Regions from separate parts of the Massilia sp. SYSU DXS3249 genome, predicted to be linked through region 1. Evidence: predicted binding sites of a transcription regulator. Region 1 holds the regulator's gene; each other region holds the start of a gene.

Region 1 (4,207 bases):
CCCGACGGCGCCAAAGCCTATGCCCGCGCGCTCGCCAACTACACCAGCACCACGCTCGGCGCCGAGGAGATCCATGCGATCGGCCTGCGCGAAGTGGCGCGCATCGAAGGCGAGATGGACAAGCACCTGCGCTCGCTCGGCTTCAACGAGGGCAGCATCGAGGCGCGCATGAAGGCGCTCGACGCCACCTTCCAGCCGAAGGTGAAGGATGGAGAGGACCCGCGCCCGGCCATCCTGGCCAAGTACGTCGAGATGGTGAAGGACGCCGAGCGGCGCAGCGCCAGCCTGTTCAACCTGAAGCCGCGAGCCCCGGTCGTCGTGCTGCGCGAGCCGCCGCTGACCGAGGCCTCGGCCGCCGCCCACTACTCGCTGCCGGCGCCGGACGGCAGCCGCCCGGGCGTGTTCTGGGTGCCGATGCGCGGTCCGACCTTCGACATGATCCGCATGCGCAGCCTGTCCTACCACGAGGCGGTACCCGGCCACCACTTCCAGCTGGCGATCCAGCAGGAATTGACCGGCATCCCGAAATACCGCAGCCAGCGCATCTTCAGCGGCGGCAGCGCGCACAGCGAAGGCTGGGCGCTGTACACCGAACGCCTGGCGGTGGAGCAGGGCTGGTACGGGGACGAAAAGACCGGCGACGTGCCGGGCCTCCTGGGCGCGCTCGGGTCGGAACTGTTCCGCGCACGCCGCCTGGTGGTCGACACCGGCCTGCACATGAAGGGCTGGACGCGCCAGCAGGCGGTCGACTACGGCATCAACGTGCAGGAAGTGGACCGCTACGTCGCCTGGCCGGGCCAGGCCACGGCCTACATGATCGGCATGCTGCGCATCCTGGAGCTGCGCGAGAAGGCCAAGGCCGAACTCGGCCCGAAATTCTCGCTGCCGGCCTTCCACGACATGGTCCTCGGCGCCGGTTCCGTGCCGCTCGACGTGCTGGGCCAGCTGGTCGACGGCTGGATCGCGAAGGAGAAGGCGAAGGCCTGAACCGACCGGTAGGGTGGGCACTTGTGCCCACGCGGTACGTACTCTGCGTCCAGGCGACCATGCCGCGGACGCGCAGGCAGCGCGTCCATGCACGTGATGAAACCGCGTGGGCTCGAGAGCCCACCCTACGTCCGCCGCACGATAGAATGGATTCCCGACCACCTCTTTCCGAAGGAGTGCGCTATGGAAACCCAGGAACTCTACCGCGGCCGCCTGATCGACCACATCCAGCTCGTGGTGCGCAACCTCCCTGCGTCGCGCAGGTTTTATACGGCAGTATTCGAAGCGCTGGGCGTGCCGCTGGCGGCTAGCGGCGAGGATTATTTCTGGGCCGACGAACTGTTCGTCTCGACCGCCGACAGCGAGGCCGCGCAGGGCATGCTGACCGGGCGCCACCACCTGGCCTTCCAGGCGGGCAGCCGCGAGATGGTCGATGCTTTCCACAAGGCAGCACTGGCCGCGGGCGGCAAGGACAACGGCGGCCCCGGGGAACGCGCCTACCACCCCGGCTATTACGCTGCCTTCGCGCTCGATCCGGACGGCAACAACATCGAAGCCGTTTACCACGGCGAGGCGCAGCGCAGCGCCCCGGCGGTGCGGGTTACTTTTTAATCCGGAGGGGAGCGCCTAAGAAAACCTCCAGGGCAAGGCGCATCGTCGAAGACAGTACCAGGGTACGGCGAGACGATGCAACGCAGCCATGGAGGTTTTATTAGGCACTCAGCTCATCGGGCTGCACTGGTCGGTGCCGGCCGCAATCGCCTTCAGCTTGGCCGGCTCGAGCAGGCGCACCTCGCGCTTGTCGACTTCGATCCAGCCCTGTTTCTTGAAGCGCGACAGGAGCCGGCTCACGCTCTCGATCGTCAGGCCCAGGTAGTTGCCGATGTCCTCGCGCGACATGCGCAGCCCGAAGCTGGTCGAGGAGTAGCCGCGCGCCGCATAACGTGCGGACAGGTTCACCAGGAACACTGCAAAGCGCTGCTCGGCGCGCATATTGCCCAACAGAAGCATCACGTTCTGCTCGCGCGTGATCTCCTGGCTCATGATCCGGTGAAAATGGCGGAGCAGGGCGGGCACCTGGCCGAACAGGTCTTCCAGGCGTGCGAACGGAATTTCGCAGACTTCGCTGTCTTCCAGCGCCACCGCGTCGCAGTGGTGGCGGTCGCCGCTGATCGCGTCCATGCCGAGCAGCTCGCCGGCCATCTGAAAGCCGGTGATCTGCTGCTCGCCGGCGGCATTGACCTGGTAGGTCTTGAAATGGCCGTAGCGGATCGCGTACAGGCTGCGGAAGGGCTCGCCCATGGCGTACAGGCGCTCGTCGCGCGCGAGGCGGCGGCGGCGGCCGATGATCTGGTCGAGCCGGTTGATGTCGGCGTCGTCGAGCCCCATCGGCAGGCAGAGCTGGTGCATGCTGCAGGCGCTGCAGCTGGCCTTGATCGCGCCGAGACTGATCGGCGCCGTCGCGGGAAGTGGGATGCCTTGGGTCATGTTAGGACGAAGAAACGAGGTAAAAACGTGGCCGGTCCATTATAGACCGCTGAGCCGTCCCCATTCCCGGTTTTTCCGGACAAGGCCGTCCACATGCGCGCTTGCGATGTAAGTACGCAACGGCTCCCTACGCTTCGCACCGCCTTTCGCGAGCATGGACAGCTTGCCAACTGTGCGCACCTTTACCCATGCTAGATTCTCGACAGTTCATCCTCGGGAGTGCTCATGTTCGGCTTATCGGCGTTGGACCTGGCCCGCATCCAGTTCGCGTTCACGATGTCCTTCCACATCCTGTTCCCGGCGGTCACCATCGGCCTGGCAAGCTACCTCGCCGTCCTCGAATTGTCCTGGCTGCGCACCAAGCGCGCGGTGTATGTCGACCTCTACCATTTCTGGCTGAAGATCTTCGCCGTCATGTTCGGCATGGGCGTGGTGTCGGGCATCGTGATGGCCTACCAGATCGGCACCAACTGGGGCGCCATGTCCGAGTTCGCCGGTTCGATCATGGGCCCGGTGCTGGCCTACGAAGTGCTGACCGCCTTCTTCCTGGAGGCGGGCTTCCTCGGCGTAATGCTGTTCGGCTGGACCCGGGTCGGCCCGCACCTGCATTTCGTCGCCACCTGCATGGTCGCGGTCGGCACCCTGATTTCCGCCACCTGGATCCTGGCCGCCAACAGCTGGATGCAGACCCCACAGGGCTATGCCATCGAGGGCGGGCGCATGGTGCCGGCCGACTGGCTGGCGATCGTCTTCAATCCCTCGTTTCCCTACCGCCTGCTGCACATGGTGGCGGCGGCCTACCTCACCACGGCGCTGATCGTCGGCGCGGTCGGGGCCTGGCAACTGCTCAAGGGCAGGGACAACCCGGCGGTGCGCAAGATGCTGTCGATGGCGATGTGGATGATCCTGCTCGCGGCGCCCGTCCAGGCGGTCATCGGCGACTTCCACGGCCTCAACACGCTCGAGCACCAGCCCGCCAAGCTGGCGGCGATGGAAGGACACTGGCAGAACGAGCCCGGCGAGGCGGTGCCGCTGCTGCTGTTCGGGATTCCCGACATGGAGGCCGAGCAGACGCGCTACGCGGTCGGCATCCCGCACCTGGGCAGCCTGATCCTGACCCATACCTGGTCCGGGCAGATTGCCGGCCTGAAGGAATTCGCCCCCGCCGACCGGCCGAACTCCCTGATCGTGTTCTGGAGCTTCCGCCTGATGGTCGGACTGGGCCTGCTGATGATCGCCCTCGGCGCCTGGAGCCTGCTGCTCAGGCGGCGCGGGCGGATCTTCACCAGCCGCGCTTTCCTGCGCGGTGCCTTGTGGATGGGGCCGGCCGGGCTGGTGGCCATCCTCGCCGGCTGGGTCACCACCGAAGTGGGGCGCCAGCCCTGGGTCGTGTACGGCGTGCTGAGGACGGCGGACGCCGTCTCGCCGCACGGCGCCGGGACGCTCGCGCTCACGCTGGCCCTGTTCGTGGTCGCCTACCTCTTCGTGTTCGGCGCCGGCACCGCCTACGTGCTGCGCATGATGCGCAAGGGCCCCCAGGCCTTCGAGCTGCACCGGGCGACCGAGGGCGGGCCGGGCGAAGGCCGCACGCCGATGCGCCCGATGTCGGCCGCCGACGTCGGCAACGACGACGACGCGGTGGAGGATCATCCCGGCGGCGGCGGTCACCACTCCAGGGGAAGCTGAGCCATGGGCATCGACACCTCGGTCATCTGGGCCGTCATCATCTACT
Region 2 (4,207 bases), on a different contig from region 1:
GCTGCGCCTGCTGTGGCGCGACGGCGCCAGCCACGACATGCAGCGCGACGGCGACCGTCTGCCATCGGCGCTGCAGGAGCTGCTGGCGGTCGCGCTGCTTGCCAGCCGGCCACAGTCGCCGGACCCGATCGACCAGGCCCTGCACTTGGCCGCCGCACGCTGCGGCGTCGACACCTCGCTGGCGGTCCGCTCCCCGCACCTCGAGCGCGAATACGGCCTGAGCGCCGGGCGCCCTGCCCTGATCAGGATCTGGAGCGACGCCGGTGCAACCCGGGCGGCGGCGAAGGGGGCGCCGGAGACGGTCGCCGCATTCTGCCCGCCGGCCAGGCGCGACGAAGCGCTGCAGGCGGCCTCGGCATTCGCGCGCGAGGGCCTGCGGGTGCTCGCGGTGGCCCAGGCGCGCAACGTGGCGCCGCCATGGCCGGACAATCCGGCGACACTGCCCTACGAACTCCTTGGCCTGGTCGCGCTCGCCGATCCCTTGCGCGCCGATATCCCGGACGCGGTGGCCGAGTGCCGGACCGCGGGCATACGCGTGGTGATGCTCACCGGCGACCATCCCGGCACCGCGCGCGCCATCGCACGCCAGGCCGGGCTTGCCGATGGCAGCGTAGTGACCGGGCCCGAGCTGGCGCAGCTCGATGCACAGGCGCTCGGTGCCAGGCTGGATGGGGTGAACGTGTGCGCCCGGATCGTGCCTGGCCAGAAGCTGGACATCGTGCGCGCACTGCAGGCGCGTGGTGCGGTGGTGGCGATGACCGGCGACGGCGTCAACGACGCGCCGGCCCTGCGCGCCGCGGACGTCGGCGTGGCGATGGGAAAACGCGGCGCCGACGTCGCCCGCGAGGCGGCCGAGCTTACCTTGCTGGACGACCGCTTCGCATCCCTGGTGCAAGCCTTGCGCGCCGGCCGGCGCATCTTCGCGAACATGCGCAAGTCGATGCGCTACGTGGCCGCGGTCCACGTACCGATCGCCGTCATGGCCCTTCTTCCCCCGGTTCTCGGCTGGCCGATCCTGCTCTACCCGCTGCACATCGTGTTTCTCGAAATGGTGATCGACCCGGCCAGCTCGCTGGCGTTCGAGAGCGAGCCCGACGAACCGGACCTGATGCGCCGCCCCCCACGTCCGCATGGCGAAGCGCCGCTGCCGGTGCGCGAGCTGTTGACCTCCCTGCTGGGCGGCCTGTGGGCGGCGGCATTGACCGCCGCCCTGTACTCCCTTGCCGTGAACCGGATCCCGGAACCGGAAGCGCGCGCCACGGCGTTCAGCGCACTCATCCTGTGCAACCTGGCCCTGCTGCTGGTGCACCGCCAGGCCGGCGGCGCGGCCCGCGCCCTGCGCGTGTTCAATCCCCTGTTCCTGGCCATCTGCGCCGGCAGCATCGGCATGCTCGCCGCCGCGCTTTACGTGCCGCTACTGGCCGGCCTGTTCCGCTTCGCGCCGCCGCAGCCCATCTGGCTCGCCGGAGCCGCGCTGCTTGCGCTCGGCATGATGCTCGGCCTGCACATCGCGGCGCGCCGGTGACCCGGCGGACGTGGAGATGCCGGCCCGCCCAACGGCGCCGGCGCACCTCAGCGGTACACCAGCACCGGTATCGCGCTGTGGACGAGAACCTTCTGGGTCTGGCTCCCCAACAGGAGGCCGCGGATACCCTTGCGGCCATGCGAAGCCATCAGGATCAGGTCGCAGCCGTCCCGGCGCGCGGTCTCGATGATCGACTCCCAGGTGCTGCTTCCGCTGGCCTGCTCCAGCCTGCACGGCACCCCCGCGTCCTGGGCGGCCTGCTCGACGTCGGACAGGATCATCCGGGCACGCTCCCCCGCCGCGCGCTCGTATTGCTCGGGCGTCGTCTCGAGCATGTCGGCAGCAATCATGACGGGATCGTATGGCGGAATGACCGTCAGCCCCACGACCTCGGCCCCGTTTTGGCTGGCAAAGCCCACCCCTGCCAGGATGGCCCGCTGCGACGCGGGCGAACCGTCGGTGGGAATCAGGATGCGTTTGAACATGGCAGCTCCTTCGGAAACAGGCGTACGTCGCCCCATTGAAGCGCCGGGCGCCAGCTCCGGCCAGGACAGGGCGCTGGATCAGGATGAAGGCCACGTTCCGCAGAACTTTGATCCATATCAAACCTAACGGGACCGCCGAATAGACTGCCAGGGACCTGCCCGATCCCCGCGCCGCAGCCCGCTTGCGTTCGCACAGTGGCCGCCCTGGCCAACTCCCTAAGCTTGGGAGTGGCGTGTCCTGCCTGGCACGGCTTTCCTTGTCGCATGTTGACGTAGCGCACGAACTGAACAGGAGGAACAAATGCACACCAGAACCGCACCCGCCCCGGGACCGACGGCATTGCTGCAGCGATGGCTGCTGTATCCGCTGATCGCCCTGGCGACCGTCAGCGGCGCCGCCCTCGCCGATCCCAGCCGCCACAAGCCGCCGCGGGCGGCCACCTACCGGGTGATCCAGCTCAGCGCCGATCCCATCATCACCTTCGTCGACATCAACGCCCGGGGCCAGGTGGCATTCACCGAATATAACGAAGGCGTCAAAAGGGCCAGGTTCTACGATGGCACCAGCGTGCGCGACCTCGGCACGCTCGGCGGACCGTCCGCCACGGCGGTCGCCGTGAACGACCTCGGCCAGGTTACGGGCAGCGCGACCCTGGACGCCGCCGGCACCGTCTCCCACGCCTACCGGTGGAGCCGGGCCACGGGCATGGTCGACCTGTTCAGGGGCAGCCCGCGCAACTCGGCCGGCGCCGACATCAACAACCGGGGCGCGGTCGCCGGCATCTTCCGCGGCGGGCCTCTCAGCAACGAGACGCCGTTCGCATTCTTCTGGAGCCCGCGCACCAGCGCCATCAACATCGGCACGCTCCCGCTCGACGTCTTCTCGTTCGCAACCGCCATCAACGATGCCGGAACCGTCGTCGGCTACTCCGGAGGCGACGGCCCCTTCGATTTGCGCGGTTTCCGCTGGACGCGGCAGGAAGGCATCCGCGACATCGGCACCCAGCCCAGCGAATTCACCCTGGCAAGCGACGTCAACGAAGCCGGGCATATCGTCGGCGCCACGCTCTTCGCGCCGAACCAGCAGGTCCACGCCTTCCTGTGGACGCCCCGAACAGGCCCGATCGACCTCGGCACCGGCACCGGCAACCGCTCGACCGCCGTCAAGGTGAACGACAAGGGCATGGTCATCGGCAACGTGCTGGACTTTCCCGTCCTTTTCCATGGCTTCGTGTGGACCCGCGAGACCGGCCTCATCGAGATCGGCGCGGACTTGCCGCTGGTCCAGACTTCCGCGGACGACGTGAACAACCGGGGCCAGGTCGTCGGCAGCTTCGGCGGGCGCGCCTATGTGTGGACGCGCGCGCAGGGCGTCGTCGACCTCAACACCCGCATCGTCGGGGCGCCGGAAGGCCTGGTGCTGCAGGGCGCGCGCGCGATCTCCGAGAATGGCGCGATCGTCGCCAGCGCCAACACCGGGCTGGTCCTGCTGGTGCCGGATGGGGGCGCCGCGCAGGCGCCCGCAGGGGCCCCGGTAGTCGCACCGATCGCGCTGACCGGCACCGCGCGCGTGAATGCGGCGCTCACGTTCTCCGCCGCCTTCACGGACGTCGACCTGCGCGAGACCCACACCGCCACCTGGACATGGGGCGACGGCAGCACGATCCGCGGGACGGTCAGCCAGGGCAAGGGCTGCGGCAACGTGAGCGCCCAGCACGTCTATCGCAAGCCCGGCACCTACACGGTCAGCCTGACGGTCACCGACAGCGCCGGCACGAGCACGACCGTACGGCGCAAGCTGGCGGTCTGCGGCGCGGGCGCCTGCGCGGCGGGCGCAGGCGGGCTTTAGCAGGTTCGTGCCGCCGGCCAGCGCACCGGCAGGCGCGGCGCCTGGCCGCAGGTCACCACCGCGCCTTTGATCTGCATCAAAGACCGACGGCCGCGGCCCGCCCATTCTGGCAGCGCGGCCGCGGCGCGTTCGATCACGGCCGCTCATGGCCTCAGGGAGCGCAACATGTATCGACGCATCGTGGTGGCAAGCGGCGGCTCCGGGCTCGCATCCCGGGCCGCGGCGGCAAGGGTGCAGGCGTGATGGACACCTGCCTGCCCGGGCTCGACACGAAGCTCGCATTCCTGCGCCTGCCCGGCAGCTTCCCCGAAGCCACGTCCCGGGTCGAGGCAAGGGAAACCCACATGT
Region 3 (4,207 bases), on a different contig from region 1:
GTCGCTTCCCCTTCATTCTGGAGCATACGATGTTCGGTTTCCTGCTATGGCTGGTCCTGCTCTTGCTGTGCTGGCCGCTTGCCTTGCTGGCCCTGGTGCTGTATCCGCTGGTGTGGCTGCTGCTCCTGCCGCTGCGCCTGCTCGGCATCGGCGTCGACGCCGTCTTCGCGCTGCTGCGCGCGGTCCTGATGCTGCCGGCGCGGGTGCTCGGCCATAATCCGTCGCGCTGAGCAGCGCCTGCCGGGGACGCGGCCGACCCGGCAGAGTGTGGGGCAATTAACAGACGCGCCGCCCGCGATCGCCTACTGTGGAGCCGTCCGCTTTCATCCGAAAGCGAGCTTTCACGTAAGGAAACGATTATGCGCCTGGACATTTACCGCAGAGCCGAAAGCGACGGCAAGTTCTCCTACTTGGCCGTTCCGGAAACCCGCAACATCCCTGAGGAAGCCACCAATACCGATTGGGAAGTGGAGGCCCGCGCCTTCGAGATCGACGACAACGCCGATCAGCTGCCCGACTACGAGATCGACAACCTGAGCGGACAGCTTGCCGAAAAAGGCTATGCAATGACGGCGCTGCACTGAATGGTGGCGCTGCGCGCCGAGGCCGTTTGACGCGCAAACGCTGCTGTGCTGACAATCTGTATGGTTTTCGCCGGGCCCCGATGGGCGCCTGGCGAATCTGCTATTCTTTTCCCCCCGATCCGGTAGGCTGATCCCCCATCAGCTTGGAGGGAAAGATGAAGTGGGCAGTGGTGGGCTTTTACCTTGTCTCGGTTCTCCACATACACCTGCGCGGAAAGGTGCGCCTGCCGCTGCGCCGGCAAGTGTTCGACCACTCGTCGTTCATGGCGCCGATCAATTTCTTCATGCACTTGTTCTCGCGGGTGCCGAGTACTCCCTACATTCCCCTGCGCGAGTTCGCCGACCTGGCCCCGCTCGAGGCCAACTGGCAGCTGATCCGTGCCGAGGCGCTGGACATGATTGCCCTGAAGAAGGTCAAGGCAGCCGAGCGCAACGACGACGCCGGCTTCAATTCCTTCTTCAAGACCGGCTGGAAGCGCTTCTACCTGAAGTGGTACGACGCCAGCCACCCCTCGGCGCAGCGCCTGTGCCCGCAAACCTTCGCGCTGCTGCAGGCGATTCCATCGGTCAAGGCCGCGATGTTCGCCGAACTGCCGCCCGGCGCCAAACTGAACCCGCACCGCGACCCCTTCGCCGGCTCGATGCGCTACCACCTGGGCCTGGCCACGCCCAACGACGACCGCTGCTTCATCGAGGTCGATGGCGAGCGTTACAGCTGGCGCGACGGGCAGGGCGTCCTGTTCGACGAAACCTATATCCACTGGGCGGAAAACGGCAGCGAAAGCGACCGCATCATCCTGTTCTGCGACGTCGAGCGCCCGATGCGCTACCGCTGGATGCAGGCCATCAACCGCTGGCTCGGCCGCACCATGATGACGGCCGCCAGCTCTCCCAACGAAACGGGCGACCAGACCGGCTTCGTCAGCAAGGCCTTCCGCATCTCGCACACGATGGGCCAGTACCGGCGCCGCTACAAGGCCTGGAACCTCCGGGCCTACCAGCTCACCAAGCTGGCCCTGGTCGCTGCGCTGGTCGCGTTCATCGTCTGGCTCTGAGCCGGCAAGGACGAACCAAGCTCAGCGGTAGACCAGCACCGGAATCGCGCTGTGCACCAGCACTTTCTGCGTCTCGCTGCCCAGCAGGACGCCGCTGATGCCGCGCCGGCCGTGGGAGGCCATGACGATCAGGTCGCAGCCGTGCTGGCGCGCCGCATGCAGGATGGCCTCGTAGGGCTGGTCGGAGCGCACCAGTACCGTATTGCACGGCACACCCGCTTCCCGCGCGGCATTGGCGATGGCCGCCAGCCGCCCGTTCGCGCGGGCTTCGCTGGCGGCGAGGTACTCGTCCTCGGTGCTCTCGAGCATGTCGGCATCGACGGTCACGGTGTGGAAGTCGGGCACGGCCGTCATGCCGACGACCTGGGCGCCGATCTCCTTCGCGAAGCCGACGCCGGCCAGCGCGGCGCGCGCGGACAGTTCGGACCCGTCGGTGGGCAATAGAATCTGTTTGAACATGGTGGCTCCTCCTCGCCCGGCGCGCGACCCTGCGCCCGCATGGTCATTCACGTGCGGTCGGTATCAGTCTGCGGAACGGGAATGTCCGGATATTGATCCGCATCAAACGTACGGGCTAGCTTTCCCGCCGCTAAGCGGTCAAAACCGGCAGGCCCGGTCGATCGCCCTGCTGCTTGCGCCAGGCCGGGCGGGAGCCGCCGCACATGATTCGCTTGCTTCGGTGACGGCTCCCAGTGCCGGCGCGCAAACCGGCACTGGCAGGGTTGCCCGGAAAGGAAAAACCAGTCCCAGCGAGGACGGCGTCACCGGCTACATCCGCACCGCCTGGTCATGGCGTGCAGATGACCGAGACCGCGGCGTCGGCCGACAACGGCCGGGCGCACAGGTAGCCCTGGTAGGCGTCGCAGCCGTGCTCGAACAGAAAGTCGCGCTGGGCGACCGTTTCGACACCTTCGGCCAGTACGCGCAGGCCGAGGCTGCGCCCCAGCCCGATGATGGTGCGGGCGATCACCGCGTCGCTCTGATTGGTCAGGATATCGAGCACGAATGAGCGGTCGATCTTGAGCATATCGAGCGGCAGCTGCTTGAGGTAGGCGAGCGAGGAATAGCCGGTGCCGAAGTCGTCCAGCGCGAAGCTCACGCCGTGCAGCTTGAGTACATTCATCTTGGCGACCGTGTCGTCGACGTTCTCCAGCAGCGAGGTCTCGGTCAGTTCGAGCTTGAGCAGGCGCGCATCGATCCCGGGCACTGCCACCGCCGCCAGCACCTGCGCAACGAAGTGCGGATGGTGGAATTGGCGCGCGCTGACATTGACCGCGACCTCGATGTGCGCAGTCGCCGGGCTGGCCGCCCAGGCCAGCAGCTGGTCGCAGGCCTTCTTCAGCACCCACTGTCCGAGCGCCAGCACCAGCCCGGTTTCCTCGGCGAGGGGGATGAACTCGACCGGCGAGACCATGCCGCGCGTCGGATGGCGCCAGCGCACCAGCGCTTCCACGCCGGTGACCTGACCGTGGCGGTCGATCTGCGGCTGGTAGTGCAGCTCGAACTCGTGGTCGCACTCGCGCAAGGCCTGGCGCAGGTCGTTCTCGAGCGCCATGCGCGCAGACAGCACGGCCTGCATGTCCGGGTTGAACAAGCGAACCGTGTTGCGCCCGGCCCCCTTGGCCTCGTACATGGCCATGTCCGCGCGCTTGAGCAACTCGCCCATGTCCTCCCCGGCGTCGCCGAACAGCACTATGCCGATGCTCGCCGTACCGTGGTGGCAATATTGGTCGATCTTGTAGGCCTGGCGCAGCGTCAGCAGCATGCGCTCGGCGACCGCGCGGGCATGGGAGCTTGCCTCTTCCATGTCTGCGCTCATGCCCTCGAGCAGGACCACGTACTCGTCGCCGCCGAAGCGCGCAACGGTGTCATGGTGGCTGAGGCAACCGGTCAGGCGCTGCGCCACCTGCTTGAGCAACTGATCACCCAGTGCATGTCCAAGGGTGTCGTTGAGGGACTTGAAGTTGTCCAGGTCAATGAAAAACAGCGCGTTGGTACGGCGCTGCCGGGCGCAGTTGTCCAACGCCCGCTGTAGCCGGTCCATCAGCAGCTGACGGTTCGGCAGCTGGGTCAGCACGTCGTAATAGGCCAGGTATTCGATCCGGCGTTCGGCCTGGCGGCGCTCGGTCAGGTCCACCATGGCCCCGATCATGCGCGTGGCGCGCCCGGCGCCATCCCGGATGATGTAGCCGCGGTCGAGCACGAGGGCGATCGAGCCATCCTTGCGCAGGAAGCGGTACTCGTCCATCCACTGCGTCTCGCCGCCCTCGAGGGCGGACCTGATGCGGCCGACGACCCGTTCCCGCTCGTCCCGGTGGATGTGCTCCGACCATGCGCGGATAGGCCCGGAAAAATCGGTTGTCGTGTAGCCGAACACCGATTCGATGCTGTCGCTGGCCCACAAGGTGTCGTCTTCCAGGTTCCAGTCCCACACCACGTCCGTGGTGGCGCGGGCGATGGTGCGGAAGCGTTCTTCGCTGATGCGCAGCGACTCCTCGGTCTTGCGCGCCTCGGTGACGTCGCGGAAGTAGACGGTCAGGCCCTCGCCGGAAGGATAAGCGCGCACCT

What was found. Region 1 encodes FNR, which switches genes on or off when oxygen is low (the NO sensors DNR and NnrR bind a similar motif). Its sites were predicted from a motif close to TTGATNNNNATCAA; they were not measured.
Region 2: ACWCIA_RS02125 (universal stress protein) is a predicted target of FNR. The motif match lies at 2,118-2,131, and genes of this name have one in related genera.
Region 3: ACWCIA_RS20300 (universal stress protein) is a predicted target of FNR. The motif match lies at 2,191-2,204, and genes of this name have one in related genera.

Annotation. Positions count from the first base shown of each region.
Region 1 covers NZ_JBSIPX010000004.1:17,557-21,763, forward strand. Annotated here, with positions in the region: gene ACWCIA_RS06260 (DUF885 domain-containing protein) at 1-987, shown strand, start outside; gene ACWCIA_RS06265 (VOC family protein) at 1,171-1,599, shown strand; gene fnr (fumarate/nitrate reduction transcriptional regulator Fnr) at 1,708-2,475, opposite strand; gene ACWCIA_RS06275 (cytochrome ubiquinol oxidase subunit I) at 2,701-4,161, shown strand; gene cydB (cytochrome d ubiquinol oxidase subunit II) at 4,165-4,207, shown strand, end outside.
Region 2 covers NZ_JBSIPX010000001.1:483,114-487,320, reverse strand. Annotated here, with positions in the region: gene ACWCIA_RS02130 (cation-translocating P-type ATPase) at 1-1,525, shown strand, start outside; gene ACWCIA_RS02125 (universal stress protein) at 1,573-2,010, opposite strand; gene ACWCIA_RS02120 (PKD domain-containing protein) at 2,312-3,859, shown strand; gene ACWCIA_RS02115 (hypothetical protein) at 3,856-3,996, opposite strand; gene ACWCIA_RS02110 (hypothetical protein) at 4,102-4,207, shown strand, end outside.
Region 3 covers NZ_JBSIPX010000022.1:1,346-5,552, forward strand. Annotated here, with positions in the region: gene ACWCIA_RS20285 (hypothetical protein) at 30-230, shown strand; gene ACWCIA_RS20290 (DUF6139 family protein) at 360-584, shown strand; gene lpxO (lipid A hydroxylase LpxO) at 740-1,639, shown strand; gene ACWCIA_RS20300 (universal stress protein) at 1,661-2,098, opposite strand; gene ACWCIA_RS20305 (EAL domain-containing protein) at 2,427-4,207, opposite strand, start outside.